Regions from separate parts of the Methylosinus sp. LW3 genome, predicted to be linked through region 2. Evidence: riboswitches for the same ligand, from Rfam matches in the RefSeq annotation. Region 2 holds a riboswitch; the other holds the start of a gene.
What was found. Region 2 has a riboswitch for thiamine pyrophosphate ahead of thiC (phosphomethylpyrimidine synthase ThiC). Riboswitches for the same ligand answer to the same signal wherever they lie in the genome.
Positions count from the first base shown of each region.

Region 1: linked by a shared signal. The riboswitch ahead of METLW3_RS0118265 (FAD-dependent oxidoreductase) and the one ahead of thiC (phosphomethylpyrimidine synthase ThiC) in region 2 are both predicted to bind thiamine pyrophosphate.

Region 1 is NZ_AZUO01000001.1:3,636,411-3,647,953, reverse strand. It holds gene ffh (signal recognition particle protein) at 1-972, shown strand, start outside; gene rpsP (30S ribosomal protein S16) at 1,063-1,413, shown strand; gene rimM (ribosome maturation factor RimM) at 1,529-2,062, shown strand; gene METLW3_RS0118300 (DUF2442 domain-containing protein) at 2,069-2,326, opposite strand; gene METLW3_RS25860 (DUF4160 domain-containing protein) at 2,338-2,538, opposite strand; gene trmD (tRNA (guanosine(37)-N1)-methyltransferase TrmD) at 2,650-3,345, shown strand; gene cobS (cobaltochelatase subunit CobS) at 3,464-4,462, opposite strand; gene METLW3_RS0118280 (DnaJ domain-containing protein) at 4,529-5,137, opposite strand; gene METLW3_RS0118275 (BolA family protein) at 5,243-5,530, shown strand; TPP riboswitch at 5,684-5,829, shown strand; gene METLW3_RS0118265 (FAD-dependent oxidoreductase) at 5,857-6,918, shown strand; gene thiS (sulfur carrier protein ThiS) at 6,887-7,036, shown strand; gene METLW3_RS28345 (hypothetical protein) at 7,090-7,227, shown strand; gene METLW3_RS0118245 (thiazole synthase) at 7,358-8,152, shown strand; gene METLW3_RS0118240 (thiamine phosphate synthase) at 8,331-8,978, shown strand; gene METLW3_RS0118235 (quinoprotein dehydrogenase-associated SoxYZ-like carrier) at 8,944-9,795, opposite strand; gene METLW3_RS0118230 (quinoprotein relay system zinc metallohydrolase 2) at 9,847-10,770, opposite strand; gene METLW3_RS28870 (hypothetical protein) at 10,663-11,061, shown strand; gene xoxF5 (lanthanide-dependent methanol dehydrogenase XoxF5) at 11,083-11,543, shown strand, end outside.
Region 2 is NZ_AZUO01000001.1:2,829,624-2,841,166, reverse strand. It holds gene METLW3_RS0114200 (Mrp/NBP35 family ATP-binding protein) at 1-728, shown strand, start outside; gene METLW3_RS0114195 (outer membrane protein transport protein) at 842-2,167, opposite strand; TPP riboswitch at 2,463-2,563, shown strand; gene thiC (phosphomethylpyrimidine synthase ThiC) at 2,637-4,469, shown strand; gene METLW3_RS0114180 (hypothetical protein) at 4,677-4,919, shown strand; gene mog (molybdopterin adenylyltransferase) at 5,297-5,839, shown strand; gene dapB (4-hydroxy-tetrahydrodipicolinate reductase) at 5,947-6,762, shown strand; gene METLW3_RS0114160 (2,3-bisphosphoglycerate-dependent phosphoglycerate mutase) at 6,802-7,422, shown strand; gene METLW3_RS0114155 (alpha-ketoglutarate-dependent dioxygenase AlkB) at 7,422-8,078, shown strand; gene METLW3_RS0114150 (cytochrome c-554) at 8,244-8,642, shown strand; gene cysG (siroheme synthase CysG) at 8,747-10,153, shown strand; gene METLW3_RS0114140 (TonB-dependent receptor) at 10,158-11,543, opposite strand, start outside.

The DNA of each region.
Region 1 (11,543 bases), 810 kb from region 2:
ACGGCGGGCCGCACACACATAGACGAGCCGCTGATGGAGGAGATGGCGCAGATCAAGGCCGTCTCCAAGCCGCATGAGATATTGCTCGTCGTCGATGCGCTGACCGGTCAGGACGCGGTCAATCTTGCCAAGAATTTCGACGATCGCGTCGGCCTGACCGGCATTGTGCTGACGCGCGTCGATGGCGATGGCCGCGGCGGCGCGGCGCTCTCGATGCGCGCCGTCACCGGCAAGCCGATCAAGCTGATCGCCACCGGCGAGAAGATGGATGCGCTCGACGAATTCTCGCCGCAGCGCATCGCCAATCGCATTCTCGGCATGGGCGACATTGTGGCGCTGGTGGAGAAAGCCGCCGCGGCGGTCGATCAGGAGCAAGCGCAGCGCGCCGCCGAGCGCATGGCGAAAGGCAAGTTCGATCTGCAGGATTTGGCCGATCAGCTCGCCATGATGGAGAAGGTCGGCGGCTTCGGCGGCATAATGGGGCTGCTCCCCGGCGTCGCCAAGATGAAGGAGCAGATCGCCTCCGCCAATATCGACGACAAAATGTTCAAGCGCCAGCGCGCGATCATTCTGTCGATGACGCCCAAGGAGCGGCGCAATCCCGACATTCTCAAAGCCTCGCGCAAGCGCCGCATATCGGCGGGCTCCGGCGCGAAGGTGGAGGACATCAACAAGCTGCTGAAGCAGCATCGCCAGATGGCCGACATGATGAAAGCCATGGGCGGCGGCAAGGGCGGCGGCATGATGGCCAAGGCCGCGCAGATGATGGGCATGGGCGGGATGCAGGCGCCCTCGCCCGAGCAGCTCGCGCAATTGCAGAAGAAAATGGGCGGCGGCCAGCCGCCCGGCGCCGGCCCCAGCATTCCCGCTGCGCCGCCGGCTTCCGCATTCTCCGCCAAGCCGACCCTGCCCGGGCTCGGCGGCGGCGGAGGTTTCCTGAGCGGATTGAATCCGTTCGGGAAGAAGAAATGAAGGGGCGGATAGCGAATAGCGAGTAGCGAATAGTTCGCTCACGCTACTCGCTATTCGCTATTCGCTACTCGCTCACAAAGGAAGAACCAAATGTCCCTGAAGATCAGACTCTCCCGCGGCGGCGCCAAGAAGCGCCCCTTCTATCGCGTCGTCGTCGCCGATTCGCGCTCGCCCCGCGATGGCCGCTTCATCGAGCGTCTCGGCACTTTCGATCCGCTGAAGCCGAAGGACGCCGCCGATCGTCTGGTGCTCGACGCCGAGAAGGCGCAGGAGTGGATCGCCAAGGGCGCGCAGGCGACCGATCGCGTCGCCCGTCTGCTCGAGAGCGTCGGCGTCGGCAAGCGCGAGGCGCATAATAATCCGCAGAAGGCCCAGCCGAAGAAGAAGGCGCAGGAGCGCGCCGCCGCTGCGGCCGCCGCCGCCGAGGCCGCCTCGGCCTGATGACGCCGTCCTTGCGAGCGAAGCGAAGCGACCCTGGGCCGCGCGGCGGTCTCTGGAGCGCTTCGCTCGTGCGGCGATGCGAGCCTGGACCGCGAGCCTTCGGGCTCGCTTTCCCATGAAAAACGCCGTTCTCCTCGGCCGGCTCGGCGCCGCGCATGGCGTGCGCGGCGAAATCCGCCTGCAGAGCTTCACCGCCGATCCTTCGGCGATCTCCACATACGGTCCCTTGTTCGACGCCCGCGGCGCGCGCCGTTTCGTCATCGCCTCGCTGCGGCCGATCGGCAAGGACATGTTCGTCGCGCGTCTCGAGGGCGTGCGTGACCGCGAGGCTGCGATGGCTTTGACCGGCGTCGAGCTCTATCTTCCGCGCGCGGCGCTGCCGGAGCCGGAGGAAGACGAATTCTATCTCGCCGATCTCGAAGGTCTGCGCGCGGAAACGCCCGCCGGCGAGACGCTCGGCGTGGTGATCGCCGTGCGCAATTTCGGCGCGAGCGATCTGTTGGAAGTGCGTCCGCCCGCCGGCGGCGAGACGCTGCTCTTCCCCTTCACCAAGGCCGTGGTTCCGATCGTCGATCTGGCCGGCGGCCGCGTGGTGGTGGAGCCGCCGCTCGAGATCGAGGGCGATGCGCCTTCAGGGGAAGAGGGATAGCCGTCCTCATCGCGGCGGCTGCGCCACCAGCGGAAAATTTTCGGGGTGGCGAATGGAGTCGACATGCAGATCGACATCCAGCTCGGGCCAATAGAGATGTTGCGGATTTAGCCGTTCCACTTCGAATATCTGCGAGACCGCGGCCGTGCGGAACCACGGAAACTGGTCGAAAGGCATGAAGAGCTGCTCATCGTCCAGCCGCAGCCAGACGCCGAGCTTCGTCACACCCGAGACTTCAACCGGGGAAGTGTCGACGCCAGGCATCCCTGATCTCCTTATTCATGCTCTCGGATCATGATCTCGATTTCCAGCAAGGCCTGAGCCGACAGCCCCTGATTGCGCGCCAACGCGATTTCCGAATCCATCCAGAACTTGGCTTCGCCGTCTGGATGGTAGACATGAACATGCGCCCTCGGCTCCTCACGCGAGAGGAAATAGAACCGATATCCTCTTTGGCGAAACAGCGTCGGCGACATATCGGCCTTTCGTGGCGGTGAGCGCCCGCGAGAGAAACTCTAGCTCGCAACCATCGCGGGCGAAAGCGCGCCGCCTTTCCCGTCCCGCGCCCCCATGCCATAACCCGCCCCATGTGGCGCGCGACGATACTCACTCTCTTCCCGGAAATGTTCCCCGGCCCGCTCGGCCTGTCGCTCGCGGGCGACGGGCTGTCGCGCGGGCTCTGGTCGCTCGAGGCGCGCAATATTCGCGAGCACGGCCTCGGCCGTCATCGCGCTGTCGATGACACGCCCGCCGGCGGCGGTCCCGGCATGGTGATGCGCGCCGATGTTCTCGCCGCGGCGATCGACGCGGCCGCGCCGGAAGGCGATGCGAGACCGCGCTTGCTGATGAGTCCGCGCGGCGCGCCGCTGACGCAGAGCCGCGTGCGCGCGCTGGTCGAAGGCGAGGGCGCGATCATCCTCTGCGGACGCTTCGAGGGCGTGGACGAGCGCATCATCGAGGCGCGCGCGCTGGAGGAAATCTCGATCGGCGATTATGTGCTTTCGGGCGGCGAGATCGCGGCCATGGCGCTCGTCGACGCCTGCGTGCGCCTGTTGCCGGGCATAATGGGCGAGTCGGCCTCGGGCGAGGAAGAGAGCTTCGAGAGTGGTCTGCTCGAATATCCACAATATACGCGGCCACGCGATTTCGAGGGCCGCGCCATTCCCGACATTCTGCTCTGCGGCGATCACGCCAAGATCGCGCGCTGGCGCCATGAGCGCGCGCTCGAGCTGACGCGCGCGAGGCGGCCAGATTTGCTGGCGCGGGATGGAAAGAAGCGCTGACTGCAATCAGGCGCGATGCTTTTTCCGTCATTGCGAGCGAAGCGAAGCAATCCAGAGCCATGGGGCGGCCCTGGATTGCTTCGTCGCTACGCTCCTCGCAATGACGGAAAAGCGCTGTTCAGGACATCACCACATTCACCGCGCTCTCGGGCAATTCCTTGCCGAAGCAGCGCTGGTAGAACTCTGCGACGAGCGGACGCTCGAGCTCGTCGCATTTGTTCAGGAAGGTGAGCCGGAAGGCGAAGCCCACATCGCCGAATATCTCGGAATTCTCCGCCCAGGTGATGACCGTGCGCGGGCTCATCACCGTGGAGAGATCGCCGGACATGAAGGCGTTGCGCGAGAGGTCGGCGACGCGCACCATCTTATTGATGGCGTCGCGGCCTTCCTTGGTCGCATTGAAGCTCTTCACCTTGGCGAGCACGATATTGGTCTCCGCGTCATGCGGCAGATAATTGAGCGTCGAGACGATGGACCAGCGGTCCATCTGGCCCTGATTGATCTGCTGCGTGCCGTGATAGAGGCCGGATGTGTCGCCGAGGCCCACCGTATTGGCGGTGGCGAACAGGCGGAAGGCGGGATGCGGACGAATGACGCGGTTCTGATCGAGCAGCGTCAGCCGGCCGGAGACTTCCAGCACGCGCTGAATGACGAACATCACATCCGGACGGCCGGCGTCATATTCGTCGAAGCAGAGCGCGATATTGTGCTGGAGCGCCCAGGGCAGAATGCCGTCGCGGAACTCCGTGACCTGCTTGCCGTCCTTCAGCACGATCGCGTCCTTGCCGACGAGATCGATGCGCGAGACATGGCTGTCGAGATTGACGCGCACGCAAGGCCAGTTGAGCCGCGCGGCGACCTGCTCGATATGCGTCGATTTGCCGGTGCCGTGATAGCCCGTGACCATGACGCGGCGGTTGCGGGCGAAACCGGCGAGAATGGCGAGCGTCGTCTCGCGGTCGAAGAGATAGTCGGGATCCTTGTCCGGGACATGCTCGGTCCGCTCGGAATAGGCGGGAACCTCGAGATCGGAGTCGATGCCGAACAGCTGGCGCACGGAGACTTTGAGGTCCGGCAGGGGCGCGGACCCGGCCGCTTTGTCGCTTGGGGTTGACATTGATCCTCCGTTTCGCCGACGCGCGCTCGCGACATTCGCGCCGGCAAGGCCTGGTCAAACGCTTGTTCAAACGAGCTTGGCGGCCCGCAACGTCTTATATGCGTGAATGATCTCCCGCAGTCTTTCCTCGCAGGAGCGATCTCCGCCATTGGCGTCGGGATGGTGACGTTTGACGAGCTCCTTATAGCGCGTCTTTATCGCCTCCGCACCGGCGGTCTCATCGAGACCGAGAGCATTCAGCGCCTTGATCGTCACCGCCGAATAGCGCGGGCTCGCCTCGGCCTGCGGCCGGGCGCGATGCGCCCGCTGCCGGTAGAGGCCCATAGGATCGGCGAAATTGTCGGGCCGCAGCGGGTCCTCGCGGAAGGAGGCCTGTCCGCGCTTCACGCCCATGGACCAGGTGGGGCGATGGCCGGTGGTGGCGTCGTCCTTCAGGTAACGGGCGACGTCCTCGTCGCTCATTCCGTTGAAGTAATTGTATGAATTATTATATTCCCGCACGTGCTCCAGGCAGAAGCAGAAATATTGCCCCTCGCGCAGCCGTCCCATGGGCGCGCGATGGGCTCCCTCGGCCTCGCAGCCGGGGGCGTCGCAGCGAAAACGAGTCTCGCGGCGCTCCTGCCTCTGCTCGGGCTTCACGCGGATACGATCGAAGAGGGGCGAATTCAAATCCATGGCGCTGCATTATGGTAGACTGGCCGCAGGCTGCAAGCGGAACCCGACGTCAATTTCAATCGGCGGGAATTTTGCTTGGACCGAGGCGACGAGGAGGATTCCACTATGGCCGAGCAAGGCAATATCGGCGCCGTCCAGGCCCGCATCCGTTCGAAGCTGACCGAAGGGCTCGCGCCCGTCACCTTGAAGGTGATCGACGAGTCTGACAAGCACGCCGGGCATGGCGGCCACCACCAGGATGGCGAAAGCCATTTTCGAGTCGAGGTGGTGAGCGAGGCTTTCGCGGGCAAGAGGCTCGTCGAGCGGCATCGCATCGTCAACACGCTGCTCGCCGAGGAGCTGGCGACGCGCGTTCATGCTCTGACGATCACCGCCCGCGCCCCGCAGGAGTAGCGCTGTCATCGCGAGGAGCGCAGCGACGAAGCGATCCAGGGGCCGCCCCCGGCTCTGGATTGTTTCGCTTCGCTCGCAATGACGACGGCCGGCCTCCTTACTGCAAAGCCATTGCGGCCCCGCTTGACGCGCCGCCGTTCCTGCGCAAATCTCGGTCTCGCCCAGGGGAGCCTCGCCGCTGGCGCGCTTTGCGCGTGGCAAGAGGCTGAGAGGCCGAATAGCTTTTTTAAAAAGCGGCTCGGCGACCCTTCGAACCTGATCCAGTTCGCGCTGGCGTAGGGAGGCCGCATGTTCCTGATATTCCTCGGCCCTATCGGGCCGCATCGATGCTGATCGGCGTGATCGGCGCCGGCGTCGCCGGCCTGACCGCGGCTTTCGAGATCGCCCGCGCCGGCGCGCCGCATGGCGCTGAGGTCGAGCTGATCGAGAAAGCGGCGGAGCCGGGCCGCGGCTGCTCGCATTACGCCGGCGGCATGATCGCGCCCTGGTGCGAGCTGCAGAGCGCCGAGCCGATTGTGGCGACGCTCGGCGAGGAGGCGCTCGCCTTCTGGACCAAGGACATTCCTGTCGCGAAAGTCGCCGGCAGCCTCGTCGTCGCGCCGCCGCGCGACCGCGCCGAGCTGACTGAATTCTCCCGCCGCACCCGGCGGTTCGAGCGGCTGGACGCGGATGGCCTCGCGGCGCTCGAGCCGGCGCTGGCCGGGCGTTTCTCGGGCGGGCTCTATTTTCCTCAGGAGGCGCATCTCGAGCCGCGCGCGGCGATGGCGGCGCTGTTCGAACATTTGCAGACAATGGACAATGTCCGCATCCGGCTCTGCGCCGATTCCGTTCCACGGGCGGATTGGATCGTCGATTGCCGCGGCTTTGCCGCGCGCGGCGCGCTGGCGGAGCTGCGCGGCGTCAAGGGCGAGATGCTCGTGCTGCGCAGCGAGGAGATCGAATTGTTCCGCCCCGTCCGAATGTTGCATCCGCGCCATCCGGTCTATGTGGTGCCGCGCGGGGAGGGCGTGTTCATGGTCGGCGCGACGATGATCGAGAATGAGGAGCGCTCCCGCGTCACGGCGCGCTCCATCGTCGAGCTGGTCAATTCGGCTTTCGCGATTCATCCCGCTTTCGCCGAGGCGGAGATCGTCGAGACGGGCTCGGACGTCAGGCCGGCCTTCCCGGACAATCTGCCGCGCATTTCGCGCCAGGGCCGGACGCTCTATGTGAACGGGCTCTATCGGCATGGATTTCTTCTGGCGCCGGCGCTGGCGCGCCGCGTCGCGCGTTTTCTCTTCACGGGCGATATCTTCCCGGAGGTCATGAATGCGAATCAGGGTGAATGGGCAGACGCTCGAGATCGAGGCGCCCACATTGGAACGCCTCATCGAGGAATTGGGCTTTAGCGAGCAGACCGTCGCGACGGCGGTGAATCAGGAATTCGTGCGCAGCAAGGATCGCGGCGAGACGCTGCTGGTCGAGGACGATACGATCGAGATCGTCACGCCGCGGCAGGGAGGGTGAGGGGATTGTCGAACTTGCTACCTCCTCCACGAACTCCATGTTAGAGTCGGGTCATGAGCACGATCGTCACGGAAATCTACGACGCCCTTCGAGAGGCCGGCGCGAGCGAGGAGAAAGCGCGCAAGGCCGCGGAGGTCGTCGCTAATTTCGACTCGAAGAACAGCGACGTCAGCATGAGTTCGCTTTGCTGAAAGGCGAGTTCAACACCGTGAAATGGATGCTCGCGACCAATATCACGCTCACGCTTCTGGTGCTCGGAAAGCTGTTCCTGCACTGATGGCCGATGCGGTTTCCGGTCGAGCCCCGAACCAGCCGAATGCGATGACTGCGTCTCTCCTCCTCTACGGCGAGGTCCTATCCTCCCGCTTCCTGCTCGGCACGGCGCGCTATCCTTCGCCGGCCATACTCGCCGAGGCGATCCGCGTGGCGGGAGTGGAGATCGTCACCGTCTCGCTGCGGCGGGAGGCCGGAGGCTCGCGCGCGGGCGAGAGTTTTTGGCGGCTCATTCGCGAGCTCGGCGTGCGCGTGCTGCCCAACACCGCCGGCTGCCGGACGGCCAAGGAGGCCGTCGCCACCGCGCAAATGGCGCGCGAGCTGTTCGGAACCAGCTGGATCAAGCTCGAGGTGATCGGCGAGGAGGACACGCTGCAACCGGACGTCTTCGGCCTGGTCGAGGCGGCGCGCATCCTCAGCGACGACGGCTTTTGCGTCTTTCCCTATACGACCGAGGATCTCGTCGTCGCGGAGAAGCTGCTGGACGCCGGCTGCCGCGTGCTGATGCCCTGGGCGGCGCCGATCGGCTCCGGCCGCGGGATCAATAATCTTTTCGGCCTCAGAGCGCTGCGCGCGCATTTTCCCAATACGCCGCTCATCGTGGACGCCGGCCTCGGCGCGCCCTCGCAGGCGGCGGCCGTCATGGAGCTCGGCTTCGACGCGGCGCTGCTCAACACGGCGGTGGCGCGCGCCGGCGATCCGGTGGCCATGGCGCGGGCCTTTTCGCTCGCCATAGAGGCTGGCCGGGCGGCCTATCTCTCCGGTCTGATGGAGCCGCGCGACATGGCGGCGCCTTCGACGCCCGTGCTCGGCCGCGCCTTCGACGACGGACTCGAGGCATGAGCGCGCTTTCGTTCCCACCTCCCCCTGGAGGGGGGAGGTCGAGCGCCGAAGGCGCTCGGGAGGGGGTGAGCCCCCGAGTCTCGGGCGGCGAACCCCACCCCGTCCTGCTGCGCAGGCCCACCCTCCCCCTGAAGGGGAGGGTGGGGCGCGTCGCCTCTCATTCGAGCGTCATCCCGTCATGAGCGCGATTTTGCTCGATCCCTTCTATCTCATCGTCGATTCCGCCGATTGGCTGCCCCGGCTGTTGCCTTGCGGCGTGAGGCTCGTGCAATTGCGCGTCAAGGATCGCGAGGAGGCGGCGCTGCGCGAGGAGATCGCCCGCGCCCGCGATCTTTGCGCGGCCCATGGCGCGCAGCTCGTCGTCAATGATTATTGGCGGCTCGCCATCGATCTTTCCTGCGATTTCGTGCATCTCGGCCAAGGCGATCTCGACACGGCCGATATCGCCGCGATCCGCGCCCATGGAATAAGGCTCGGCGTCAGCACCCATGACGAGACGGAGCTGGAACGGGCGTTGGCGCTCTCCCCCGATTATATCGCGCTGGGGCCGATCTATCCGACTTTGCTGAAGCAAATGGCCTTCGCCCCGCAGGGGCTCGAAAAAATCGGCCAATGGAAACGCCGCATCGGCGAGATTCCGCTCGTCGCCATAGGCGGGTTGACGCCGGAGCGCGCCCGCGCGGCGCTGGCGGCGGGGGCGGACAGCGCCTGCGTCGTCACCGATATATTGCGCGCCGCGGAGCCGGAGGCGCGGGCGCGCGAGTGGGTGGCGGCGACGGACGAAAAGCGTCTCACGACGCCCCGCCGATCGGCCACTCCCCTTTGAACACATTGCCCTGATTGTCACGCGCCTCGACGCGCATCACCTTGGCGCCATTTGGCTTGTAGGCGAAGCGGAAGCTCGGATCCTCCGACAGGGAAATTCCGCCCTCCATGGAGAAGATCAGCGCCTCCCCCTGCCGCACCTCGACCTTGTCGACATAATGAGCCGGAATATAGGCGCGGGTGATCGGGTCCATCTGCAATCCCGAATTATTGGGATGGCGAATCATGATCTGCGCCTCGCGCAGGGCGGGATTCTCGCTGGCGAACTCCCGATATTTCATTTTGCCGAGATTGGCGCTGGCCTCGTCCTGATCCTTGATCGCCGGGGCCGAGCAGCCGCCCGAGGCCTTCACGAATTTCACCACCGAATGCAGCGCGCCATCGCCCGTTTGGCCGACGACATGCACATTGGTGTAGGAGTTCACGCGCACGCGCGTTTCTATCTTCGCGACGCCGGCGCCCTCGCCGAAGGAGAAGGCCGCCGCCATGGGCATGGGATTCTCGTCGATCACCAGCGTCGCCGCGCGCAGGCCCGGCTCGAGCAGCGAGATGGTCATCGGCACGATGGCGGCGTCCTCGGCCCGCTTCGGCGCGTCGAGCGCCACCACGCCCTCATGCGAGGTGATCGCGCGATCGTGGAAAATATCGGTGACGAGGCCCGGCCAGGGATCGATCTTCGGCTCCTGGGCCGAGGCGGCGGCGGCCCAAAGGCAGAGGGCTGCGGCCGCTGCGATGGGGCGCAGGAGGGACCGCGAGCCTTCAGGCTCGCTCTCATTCGGCGATTTGCGAGCGTGAAGGCTCGCGGTCCAAGGGCTCATCTGCGTTCCTCCGGTATTTTTTGGAATCATAGCGCTGTGGGCGCGGCCGGCTCAAGGGGCCTCCCATTCCAGCTCGGCGAAGCCGGCCGTGGCGTTGCGCGTGTGATAATCCTCGAACAGCAGCCAATTGGGCTTTTCGCCGCGGCCGGCTGTCGTCACCGCGCGCGCGAGCGTCTCCCCTCTGGCGATATCGGCGCGCAAATCGCGGGTGAGATGGTCGAGATAGGCTTTTTGCGCCTCCAGCGCCTGCGGCCAGGGAGCGACCGCCGGCCCATGGCCCGGCACGACGCGGACCGCCTCGATCTTCCGCAATTCCTCGATGACGGACAGAAAGCCCAAAAGGCTGCCGTCGATGATCGGGACATGCTGCAGGAACAAGAGATCGCCGGTAAAGAGCGTGCCGCTCTGCGGATCGAGCACGGTGAGATCGGAATCGCTGTGAGCGGTGCGCCAGGCCTTCAGCGCGATCTTGCGGCCGCCGAGATCGAGAATCGTCTCACGTTCGACGGTGAGGGTCGGCGGAACCAGAATCACATCGTCGAGCAGGGCGCCCATCGTCTCGCGGAAAGAAGAGAGATAGTGCGGGCCGCGCGTCGCCATGGCGCGCGGGAGATTCTTGTGCCCGACGAAGACGGCTCCCGTGTCTCGAAAGGCAATATTCCCGAAAATATGATCCGGATGGACGTGAGTGTCGATGACATAACGGATCGGCTTGGTCGTGCGCTGCTGCAATGCAGCGAGGAAAGCCTCGCCCTCCGCGCGGCTGCCGCCCGTGTCGATGACCGCGACCGCCTCCGCGCCGACGATGGCGCCGAGATTGGCGATGCCGCCGAGGTTATCGCGAGACATCAAGGCGGTCACGCCCTGATGGACGAAGACTCCCGGCGCGATCTCGGTCAGCTCGAAGCTTTTCGCGCCGTTCGCGACGAGGCAGAGAAACGCAATCGCGAGCCCTCGAATAGTGCGTTGCAGCATCGGTTTTTCAGCCTCGTTTTTCGCCCGTTTCACGCGCGAAATCAGGAAAGTCGGGAACAGGATTTGGGGATTGCGCTTCAATTCCGTGCGACATATTATCCCGCCGTTTCCGACCTAAAAGAGGCTTTCCGGCCGGGAACCGGAAAGCGTCTCGACGGAGATACGGGCGGGGCTGCGGGCGCGGCGTTTCCGCCCGATCGCCGTGGCAAAAACGAGGAAACGGCTTCCCAAAGCCTTAGGGCGTCGGAAAGGCGCGATGTCGGCGGCGTGGCCGGGCCTTTTGCACGGTGATGTCGTCAGGAGGAAAAGCTCATGCATAAGCTGTTGTTGTCGACTTCGGTGGGGATCCTCGCGCTGTTCGGGGCCGGCGTGGCGAGCGCCGACGAGCTGCTCGATCTCCAGAAGAACCCGAAGCAGTGGGCGTTGCCGACGGGCGACTACGCCAATCTGCGTTACTCGAAGCTGAAGCAGATCACCACCGAGAACGTCGGCAAGCTGGCTCCCGCTTGGAGCTTCTCGACCGGCGTGCTGCGCGGCCACGAAGGCGCGCCGCTCGTTATCGGCGACGTGATGTATCTGCATACGCCGTTCCCCAACATCGTCTACGCCCTCGATCTCAACAACGAAGGCAAGATCCTCTGGAAGTATGAGCCCAAGCAGGATCCGAGCGTCGTTCCGGTCATGTGCTGCGACACCGTGAATCGCGGTCTCGCCTATGGCGACGGCAAGATCTTCCTGGCCCAGGCCGACACCACCCTCGTCGCTCTCGACGC
Region 2 (11,543 bases):
CCTCCGCCAATCTGGCGCTCGGCCTCGCGGCGCAGGGCTGGCGCGTCGGCCTGCTCGACGCGGATATCTACGGCCCTTCGGCGCCGCGCCTGTTCGGCCTCAGCGGCAAGCCTGAGGTCGTCGGCAATAAGATGATCCCGCTCGAGGCCTATGGGATCAAGATCATGTCCATCGGCTTTCTCGTCGAGGAGGATGTGCCCATGGTCTGGCGCGGGCCGATGGTGGCGCAGGCGCTCGGCCAGATGCTGGGCGAGGTCGCCTGGGGCGAGCTGGACGCGCTCGTCGTCGACATGCCGCCCGGCACCGGCGACGCGCAGCTGACCATGGCGCAGCAGGTGCCGCTCGCCGGCGCGGTCGTCGTCTCGACGCCGCAGGATCTGGCGCTGATCGACGCGCGCCGCGGCGTGGCCATGTTCCAGAAGGTCTCGACGCCCATTCTCGGCATCATCGAGAATATGAGCTATTTCCTCTGCCCGCATTGCGGCGGCCGCACCGACATCTTCTCCCATGGCGGCGCGCGGAAGGACGCCGAGGCGCTGGGCGTGCCCTTCCTCGGCGAGGTGCCGCTCGATCTCACCATTCGCCAGACCTCGGACGCCGGCACGCCGGTCGTCGCCTCCGCGCCGGAAGGCCCGCATGCGGCGATCTACAAGGAGCTCGCCGCCAAGGTGAAGACCCTGCTGGAGACTCAATCGCTCCGCGCCCCGCCGAAGATCGTCATCGGCTGAGAAATGTGAAAAGGCCGGGCTGAAAAAAGCGAAAAGGCCGCGGCCGCCGTCTGGCGGGCCGCGGCCTTTGCTTTTCGCGGGCGAGCCCGGAGGCTCGCCTCACGCGAATGGCGTCAGAGATGGGTCGGGATCAGCGAATTGTCGCCGAGGTCGAATTTATAGCTCCAGCCCACAGTAATCTCGAGTCCGCGCAGCCAGATATTGACATTGGCGGCGGGGTTATAGGCGCCGAATGGCGTCGCCGCCGTCTGCGGCAGCGCCTCGGGGCCGCGCACATTGTTCTTGAAAGCGTAGACGACGGCGAGGTCGAGCGTCGAATTCTTGGTGACGGCGTAGCTGAGACCGCCGCTGACGTGATGCGCGTTGATGATCGGCGCGAGAATGTTGAGCGTCACCGAATTGGTCGGGATCGGATTGGTCACATAATGATAGCCGGCGCGCAGCGCGAGGCCCGGCTGCATGCGCCACTCGACGCCGAACGAGGCCGAATCAGTGTCCTTCCAGCCGAAGCCGGGGCCGCCGGACGAACCGAGCGAGCGGAGCAGCACCGGGAAGCTCGCATTGCTCACGGTCGATACGCCCGAATAGAAGATGTGGCGCCAGTCGGCCATGACGGTCAGATCGGGCGTCAGATCATAGGCGAGGCCGGCGGTGATATTGGCCGGAATATCGAAGCTGCCATGGTCGGCGAAGAGGCCCGAATATTTGCCGAAGCGGGTCATGAACATGGGCGTCGAGCCTGCGACGCCGATGCGGAACTGATCCGTCACCCGCCACTGCAGGCCGAGCCGCACGCCGCCGCCGAACGACCAGTCATATCCATTGTCGGACAGGCGATACATGTCGGAGGAATAGGGCGCGAAGGTCTTCAGCCCCTGCAGATTGATGGTCTGCACCGCGATCGTCGGCGCGACGCCGAGCGACAGCGCGCCGAACTTGCGCGCATAGCCGATGCTGGTGAAGGCCTGCTCGAGATCGACGCCCGCATAGCCGCCGCCGAATGGCCCGCCGAGCGGCGAATGGTAATGGCCGAAGTCGAAAGAGGTGTTGATGCCGCCATTGGCGTAGGACGCCGTGCCCCAGGCCGAGTCGGCGTCGAGCGGCGAGGCATAGGCGTCATGCGGCACGGGGAAGATCGGCCGCCCGCTGCGGACGTCGCCCGGCGCGAGCACCTTGGGCAGGCCGTCGGTCGAATAGCCGCGCTCCGGCAGAAGGGCGGTCAGGCCGAGCTGCATCTGGCGCTCGAGATCGACGAGGCCGGCCGGATTGACCGACAGCGACATGGCGTCCCGCGAATCGGCGACGCCGGCGCCCCCCAGCGCCTTCTGACGCGGGCCATAGCCGATCAGAAAATAGCCGTCCGCCGCCAGCGACGGAGCCGTCAAAGCGACGGTGAGCGCAGCCGCCGAGGCCAGATTACGCCAGTAAAATCCGTTCATTATCTATTGCCCCGCCCAGATCGGTCGCCGTTCACACGCCATTTAGAAGCACTCGGCAACCCGGCGGCGTTCGCACCTTACGACTCACTATTGCCCGAGAATCTATCAGAGCGGGCGGCGTGCGACAGCGTCGTCGCCCGGGCTCTGGTCGATATTTCCGATCCTGTCACGTTTTTGCAACAGCGGTTTCTGCCGAGCGGCGAGTCCAGGTTTCGCTCGAAAAATCAGTCCCCGCTTTTTCGGGACCGGCCCGGCCGGCCGGGCTTGCCGCGATCCGAGGCCACGGATAAAATCACGGCATGGCGAGGGGCGCCTCTCCGAGAGGAGCGGCTGAGAAGCACCCATCGAACCTGATCCGGGTAATGCCGGCGCGAGGGAAGGCCAGCAGGACGCGTCGCCCGATCTTTCGGGACGGCGCGCCCGACTTCATCGCCCGCTGCCCATCCATCCGAACCAATGGAGCGCGACGATGAACGTGCAGGACAAGCGCCCGACGACGCCCCAGAGCGTGACCACCGGACCGATCGGCGCCTCGCGCAAGCTCTATTCCGCGCCGCGCGGCCGCGAGGACATTCGCGTTCCCGTCCGCGAGATCGCGCTTCACCCCTCCGCCGGCGACGCGCCTCTGCGCGTCTATGATCCCTCCGGCCCTTATAGCTGTGGCGATTTCGCGCCCGATCTTTCGGCCGGCCTGCCGGCGGCGCGGCGCTGGCTCGACGGCCGCGCCGGGCTCGAGGCCTATGACGGCCGCGCGGTGAAGCCGGAGGACAATGGCTTCGTCGGCGAGGATCGGCTGGTTCCGCCCTGTCCCGCGCCGCGCGCCATTCGCCGCGCCGCCGGCTCGGCGCCGGTGACGCAGCTCGAATTCGCGCGCGCCGGAATTGTCACCGAGGAGATGATCTATGTCGCGCATCGCGAGAATCTCTGCCGCGAGCGCGCCTTCGCGCAGGCGGGGGAGCGGATCGAGGCGGGGGAGGGCTTCGGCGCCGCGCTTCCGGCTTTCGTGACGCCGGAGTTCGTGCGCGAGGAGATCGCCCGCGGGCGCGCCATCATTCCCGCCAATATCAATCATCCGGAAGCCGAGCCGATGATCATCGGCCGCAATTTCCTGGTGAAGGTCAACGCCAATATCGGCAATTCGGCCATCACCTCCTCGGTCGCCGAGGAGGTGGAGAAGATGGTGTGGGCGATCCGCTGGGGCGCCGATACGGTGATGGATCTCTCCACCGGCCGCAATATCCATAACATCCGCGACTGGATCATTCGCAACGCGCCCGTGCCGATCGGCACAGTGCCGATCTATCAGGCGCTGGAGAAGGTGGGCGGCGACGCCACCAAGCTCGATTGGGAAGTGTTCAAGGACACGCTGATCGAGCAGGCGGAGCAGGGCGTCGATTACTTCACCATTCACGCCGGCGTGCGCCTCGCCCATGTGCCGCTCACAGCGGATCGCGTCACCGGCATCGTCTCGCGCGGCGGCTCGATCATGGCGCGCTGGTGCCTCTCGCGACATTCGGAGAGCTTCCTCTATGAGCGCTTCGACGAGATCTGCGACATCATGCGCCGCTATGACGTCTCCTTCTCGCTCGGCGACGGATTGCGTCCGGGCTGCATCGCCGACGCCAATGACGCGGCGCAATTCGCCGAGCTGGAGACGCTGGGCGAATTGACCAAGATCGCCTGGGACAAGGGCTGTCAGGTGATGATCGAAGGCCCCGGCCATGTGCCGATGCACAAGATCAAAGTGAATATGGAAAAGCAGCTGCGCGATTGCGGCGAGGCGCCCTTCTACACGCTCGGGCCGCTCGTCACCGACATAGCGCCCGGCTATGATCACATCACTTCCGCCATCGGCGCCGCGATGATCGGCTGGTTCGGCACGGCCATGCTCTGCTATGTGACGCCCAAGGAGCATCTCGGCCTGCCCGATCGCGAGGATGTGAAGACCGGCGTCATCACTTATCGCATTGCAGCGCATGCGGCCGATCTCGCCAAGGGCCATCCCGCGGCGCAGGAACGCGACAACGCCATGAGCCGGGCGCGTTTCGATTTCCGTTGGGAGGATCAGTTCGACATTGGACTCGATCCCGACACGGCGCGCCGCTATCACGACGAGACGCTGCCCAAGGAGGCGCATAAGGTCGCGCATTTCTGCTCCATGTGCGGGCCGAAATTCTGCTCCATGCAGATCACGCGCGATCTGCGCGAGGAGGCCGCCGCCATCGCCGAGCGGGAGAAGGGCTTTGCGGAAAAGAGCGCCGAGTTCTTGGAGAAGGGCGCGCAAATCTACGTCGCCGAGTGAGGCGAGCGGGCGATTTTTTCGGCGACCCTCGGGAAAAGCTCCTTTTGCGTTGCAGCAAGGCTTTTCCCGAGACGCTTTCCACGCGACACCGAAATGTCAATTACATTGACAGGCGCAGCGAAAACAGCCTATTTGCCCCGCGGGACGATGCGCCCTGTAACAAAATAAGGGACTAATGTTCCAACGTCCAAAAGAGGGAAACGGCAAATGAACATTCGCGCCATTGTGACGGCTGCTGCTCTGTCGCTCGGCATGGTCGGCCCGGTTTTCGCCGGCTGCGACACCAAGGATGAAGATGCGAAGGGCGTCTGCGTCGACAAGTGCTACTTCGAATATATCTCCATCAAGAATCGCTTCTCCTCGACCCCGGCGTCGATCGAGAAGGCCAAGTCCGACAAGGACGCCTGCTATCAGAAGTGCGGCTGCGAGCCGGCTTCGGTGAAGGAGTGATCCTTCCGGATCGACGCGAATCCTGCCGGGAGCAGCTCCCGCATTCGCGATCGTGACGCCGCCGGGCGCGCGATATTTCGCGCGCCCAGGAGGCGTCCGCCGAATGGCGTTCGGTCGGTTTTCGATCGAATGCGCCGCGCGAATATCTCGCGCCGCTACGTGTATGAATTTCAGACAGTGGCCGCGTTTCGGCGCCGCGCAATGCGCTGACGACGATCTCATTCGACACTCGAAAAGTCAGCCACGAAGCGGCGCGTTCGCAAGGCGACGGCGCGCTCCTTATTTCGATTTCATCACTTTCGATGCGAGAACCGGCTTCGTCGTCGCCGACGGAGCTTTCGGTTGTCTCGCGCCTCGGACCCGCTATTGTGCAGCGCATGACTGAGAGACAGCAAGCCGTCATCGGCGTCGTCACCGCCTCCGACCGCGCCAGCGCCGGCGTCTATGAGGACATCAGCGGACCGGCCATCGCCGCCTATTTCGAGAAGGTGCTGACCACGCCGTTCCGCATAGAGCGGCGCCTCATCCCCGACGGCTTCGAGAGCGTGCGCGACACGCTCATCGAACTCGCCGACAATATCGGCTGCGATCTCGTCGTCACCACGGGCGGAACGGGGCCGTCGCCGCGCGATCTGACGCCGGAGGCGACGCTCGCCGCCGCGCCGCGCGAATTGCCGGGCTTCGGCGAGCTGATGCGCAAAGTGTCGCTGGCGCAGACGCCGACGGCGATATTGTCGCGGCAATTGGCCGCGCATCGCGGCAAATGCCTCGTCATCAACCTGCCCGGAAAGCCGGCCGCAATCGAGCTCTGTCTCGACGCCGTGATGCCGGCCGTGCCCTATTGTCTCGACCTCATCGGAGCGGCCTATATAGAGACCGATCCGGCGCGCGTCGCCGCCTTCCGCCCGAAAGGCAAATAGCCGCCCGATCGGGTGGGGCGGCTCCCCTTCTCATTCGCGCATCGGGGCTGTATAGACTGGCCGCCGGCTCGAGTGAGGCCGCGTGGATTCAAAAGGGGGCGAGCGTCATGAGCGATGTGCGGCTGGTCGTCGTCGGCGCCGCCGGCCGCATGGGCCGGATGCTGATCGCCGCCGCCGGCGAGACGAAAGGCGTCGCGCTGACCGGCGCGGTCGTAGCGGCCGATTCGCCAGTCCTCGGAGAGGACGCCGGCCTGCTGGCGGGGCGCCCCGCCAATGGCGTGCGCCTTTCCGCAGATGCGGCGGCCACTTTGGCGACGGCCGATGTGGCCATTGATTTTTCGACGCCCGCGACGACTGTGGCGCTGGCCGGGCTCGCGGCGGCGGCTGGCGTCGCCCATGTCATCGGCACCACCGGATTTTCGGACGAGGACCTCGCCACTCTCGCCGTTGCGGCCGAACGCATTCCTGTGGTGCGCTCCGGCAATATGAGCCTCGGCGTCAATCTTCTCGCCGTTCTGGTGGAGCGCGCCGCTAAGGCGCTCGGCTCCGCCTGGGACATTGAGATCGTCGAGATGCACCACCGCATGAAGGTGGACGCGCCCTCCGGCACGGCGCTGCTTTTGGGCGAGGCGGCGGCGCGGGGGCGCGAGATCGCGCTCGCCGAGCATAGCGCCCGCGCCCGCGACGGCCTCACCGGCGCGCGCCGGGAGGGCGACATAGGCTTCGCCTCGCTGCGCGGCGGCACGGTGGTCGGCGAGCATTCGGTTATTTTCGCCGGGGCGGGGGAGCGCATAGAGCTCGCGCATCGCGCCGAGGATCGCGGCATTTTCGCGCGCGGCGCGATCGCCGCTGCAGTTTGGACGCGAGGCCGGCCGGCCGGCCTCTATTCTATGGCCGATGTGCTCGGCCTCGCCGGCGCCTGATCGCGCGCCGCATCGTTCGATTCGAGGGACATAGCCCGCATGGACCGTATACTCGTCCTCCTCCGCCATGGCGAAAGCGAGTGGAACGCCAAAAATCTCTTCACGGGCTGGAAGAATCCCGATCTGACGCCCAAGGGCATAGAAGAGGCGCGGCGAGCCGGTCGGGAGCTGAAGCGCATCGATCTTCGCTTCAATATCGGCTTCACCTCGCTGTTGCTGCGCGCTCAGCACACGCTCGATCTCACCTTTCATGAGCTCGGGCAGAGAGATGTGCCCGTCATCCGCAGCCGCGCGCTCAATGAGCGGCATTACGGCGACCTCTCCGGCCTCAACAAGGACGAGGCGCGCCAGCAATGGGGTGAGGAGCAGGTGCGGCTGTGGCGGCGCTCCTATGACGTCGCGCCGCCCGGCGGCGAGAGCCTGAAGGATACGGTGGCGCGTGTGCTGCCCTTCTATTGCCAGGAGATCCTGCCGCGCGCCCTGCGGGGCGAGCGTGTGCTGGTCGCCGCCCATGGCAATTCGCTGCGCGCTCTGGCTATGGTGCTCGACCGGCTGACGCCCGAATCGGTGTCCTCGCTCGAGATCGCCACCGGCATGCCGATCGTTTACCGGCTCAATTCCGATTCGACCGTCGCGACCAAGGAAGTGCTAGATCGGTGATGCGCGGCCGCTCCGCGCCGGATGGAGCGATCACGTCCGAGATGGAGCCCGGCGTTCGCCTCTATCGCGGCTATTTCGACGAGGCGGCGCAGCTCGTTCTGCTGCGCGAGCTGGAGCGGATCGTCGCTTGCGCGCCTCTGTTCACGCCGACCATGCCGCGCACCGGACAGCCCTTCTCCGTGCGTATGACCAATTGCGGCCCGCTGGGCTGGCTCAGCGATCAGGCGCGCGGCTATCGTTATGAGGCGCGCCATCCCGAAACCGGCGAGCCCTGGCCGCCCATGCCGCAAATGCTGCTCGACGCCTGGGCGGCGCTCGCCGAGCATCCGCAGCCGCCGCAGGCCTGCCTGGTGAATTACTATGGGCGCGAAGCGAAGATGGGCGCGCATCAGGATCGCGACGAAGCTGATTTTTCGGCGCCGATTCTCTCCATTTCTCTCGGCGCCGATTGCCGATTTCGCCTCGGTGGCGTGAAGCGCTCCGATTCGTCGCGCGGCTTCGTTCTGTCGTCGGGCGACGTGCTGACGCTGGGCGGCCCGGCGCGGCTGCGCTTTCATGGCGTCGATCGCTTGCTGCCGGAGTTCGCTCCCAAGCTCGCGTCGCCGCTGTTCGCCGAGGGCGGACGCATCAATCTGACGCTGCGCCGCGTTACCTAACGACATTTCAGGCCCCGTTCAGGCGGGCGAGCATATTGTCACCAATAGCGCTCCGATATAGTTTCCCGGCCGCGGGATGAACGATCGGCGCTGGCGTCACGCCCGGGCCGGCAAAACCAAGATAGTCGGTTCCCAGGGGACGACGCTTCGAGGAAAGGAACGAGGATGAAATCTGTGACCAGACTGGCGCTCGCTGCGGGCGTCGTTTTCACCGCCATGGCCGGCCAGGCGATCGCCGCCGGCGATCCCGCGGCGGGCGAGAAGGTCTTCAACAAGTGCAAGGCCTGCCATCAGGTCGGCGAGACGGCGAAGAACGCCGTGGCTCCCGAGCTCAACGGCATCAACGGCCGCAAGGCCGCCTCGGTCGAGGGCTACACCTATTCCGACGCGCTGAAGGGCGCCGGCATCACCTGGGACGAGGCCGTCTTCAAGGAGTTCGTCAAGAATCCGAAGGCCAAGGTCGCCGGCACCAAGATGGTGTTCCCGGGCCTGCCGTCCGAGGCGGACCAGGACAATGTCTGGGCCTATCTCAGCCAGTTCGGCGCCGACGGCAAGAAGAAGTAATCCGAACCTTTCGTTCGGTTGGCGAAAGCGGCCCTCGCGGGCCGCTTTTTCTTTTGCCGGATAGGGGCTAAATCCCCTCGTGACCGTATGGAGAGAGAGCCGAGTTGACGCGCAAGCCAGACGAAGTCCCAGCCGAGCTGATGCAGGAGCTCGCGACCCTGCCGGTGTTCTACGCGCTGGAGGGGCGGCGCGTGGTCGTCGCCGGCGGCTCGGATGGCGCGGCCTGGAAGGCGGACCTCGCCGCCGCGGCGGGGGCCTTGGTCGATGTCTTCGCAGCGTCTCCATCGCCGCGCCTGCAGGCCGTCGCCGCCGCGCGCGCGCGCCTCACGCTGCATGAGCGCGGCTGGCGCGCGGAAGATCTCGCCGGCGCGGCCATGGCGCTCGCCGTCATCGAGGACGACGCCGAGGCGCAGGCCTTTCGCGACGCCGCGAAAGCGCAGGGCGTTCCCGTCAATCTCACCGATCGGCCGGCGCTCAGCGATTTTCTGATGGGCGCCATCGTCAATCGCTCGCCGCTGGTCATCGGCGTCTCCACCAGCGGCGCGGCGCCGGCCTTCGCCCAGGCCGTGCGCGCCCGTGTCGAGACGCTGATTCCGTCGAGCTTCTCCGCCTGGACCAGAGCGGCGCGCGCCTGGCGTCCGCGCGTGATGGCCTCGGGCCTCGATTTTTTCGCGCGCCGTGATTTCTGGCGCCGATTCACCCGCGAAGCCTTTGCGCGCGTCGAGCATGCGCCGCAGGACAGCGACCTCGACGCACTGCTCGAGGAGACGCGCCGCGCCGATGAAGCTTCCACGCGCGGCCGCGTCACTCTGGTCGGCGCCGGGCCGGGCGACCCGGAGCTGCTGACGCTGAAAGGATTGCGCGCGCTCGTCGGCGCCGATGTCGTTCTCTTCGACGATCTGGTGCCCGCCGCCGTGCTCGATCTCGCGCGGCGCGAGGCGGTGCGCATCAATGTCGGCAAGCGCGGCTATGCGCCTTCGGTGAAGCAGGAGGAGATCACCGCTCTCTTGGTGAAGCTCGCCAAGGAAGGCAAGAATGTCGTGCGCCTCAAGGGCGGCGATCCGATGATCTTCGGCCGCGCCAATGAGGAGATCCACGCCATTCGCGCCGCCGGCCTCGAGGCGGAGATCGTGCCCGGCGTGACGGCGGCGCTGGCCGCGGCGGCGGCGCTCGAAGTCTCGCTCACCAATCGCGACACGGCGCGCCGCGTGCAATTCGTCACCGCGCATACGAGCGACGGCAAATTCCCCGAGGACATAGATTGGCGCGCGCTCGCCGACCGCCGCGCCACGACAGCGGTCTATATGGGCAATCGCACGCTTCCCGCTCTGTCGAAGCGCCTGCTCGAGGAAGGCATGGACCCTGGGACGCCGGCCTTTCTCATCGAGCGCGCCAGCACGCCGCAGCAGCGCATCATCGCCGGCACGATCGGCGATCTGCCGCAGCGCGTCGCGCAGGAGACGCTCGAAGGGCCTTGCCTCGTGCTGATCGGCGCGACGCTGCGCGGGTGAGCGTTCAATATTTGAACGACAATGTCGCCGAAATAGAGCGCGGCTCGCCGCGATAGAGCGCGCCGCTGGATGTGAAATTCGGCCGATCGGTGAGATTGCTGGCGCTCACATCGAGCTTCCAATGCTCGTCGAAACGATAGCCGAGCGAGGCGCCGAGCATCTGCTGCGGCGCGAGGGTGAAGCCATAGACATTGGGCAGCGTCGCCTCCGCCGCGCTGGCGTAATAATAGCTCACGCCCAGCTCCAATCCGCGCAGCGCATCCCATTCCGGCTTGTAGTCGAGGCTGACGCTGAAGACGCGGCGCGGGGCGCCGAGGAGATCGCTGCCCGCTTGCGAGGGGACATTGGAGTCCTTGGCGACGACGGCGTGCAGAAATGTGGCCGCGCCGCTCGCCTGAAGGCCGGGGAGAATTTCGCCCGAGAGGTTGAATTCCACGCCATGGCTGTGCTGCCGTCCGGTGACGAGGGCGTAAAATCCGCTGGGAGCGGCCGGATCGGTGATGGCGACATGATCGCGCGTCACATCGAACAGGCCGACTTCGAAACGCGCTTTATATTCGGGAAAGCGCCGCTCGAAGCCGATCTCATATTGCGTGTCCTGCTGCGGCGGCGGCGCATCGCCGCCTCTCACGCGCACGGATATGTTGGGAATGAGCGAGCGGCCGTATGCGACGAAGAAATGCGTTTTTTCGTCTGGCCGAAACAATAGGCCGCCGCGCGGGCTGAAATAGCCGCGCGTTCCTTTGCCCAGCGTGGAGGAGGAGGTTCCAGAGAGCGCGCCGAACGGATCGAAGACGGTCTCGCGTTGCGCCAGGAGATCATAGCGGCCGCCGAGCAGAATGCGCCATTGCGGCGAGAGATCGACGAGATCCTGCGCATAGACGGAGCGGCTCCATGCGCGCGCTGCGCCATTGGCCCATTGCGCGCCGGAATAATCGACGCCGAGCGGATAGGCGGGCGCGCCTATGTCGATGTCCGGCAGCGGATCGCGCGCGAATTTTTCGTCATGGCCGTAGAAATAATCCCAATGCTCGAGGCCGAGAAAGACGCTGTGCCCGACATCGCCCGTCGTGAAGCGTCCGTTCAGCCGCAATTGCGCATCGAAATTTCGCGACGCCTGATGCGTTTGCACCGGGCGCCCGAGCGTCACCGAATGGAGGCCGTCATAGCCCCAACCGAGAAACCAGCCGTATGTGCTGCCGTTCAGCGAATAATCGACGACCGATGTGAGCGACCAATCGGAGTCGAAGGCGTGCTCATAGGTGAAGGTGAAATCCGCCGAATTCGGATTTTCGTGCTCATAGACCGGCGCGCCGGCGTAGAAGGAGCGCGGCGCGTGCAGAAAGATCGGCGCGGCGGGGACGCCGTCGCGATAGACGAAACGCGCGGC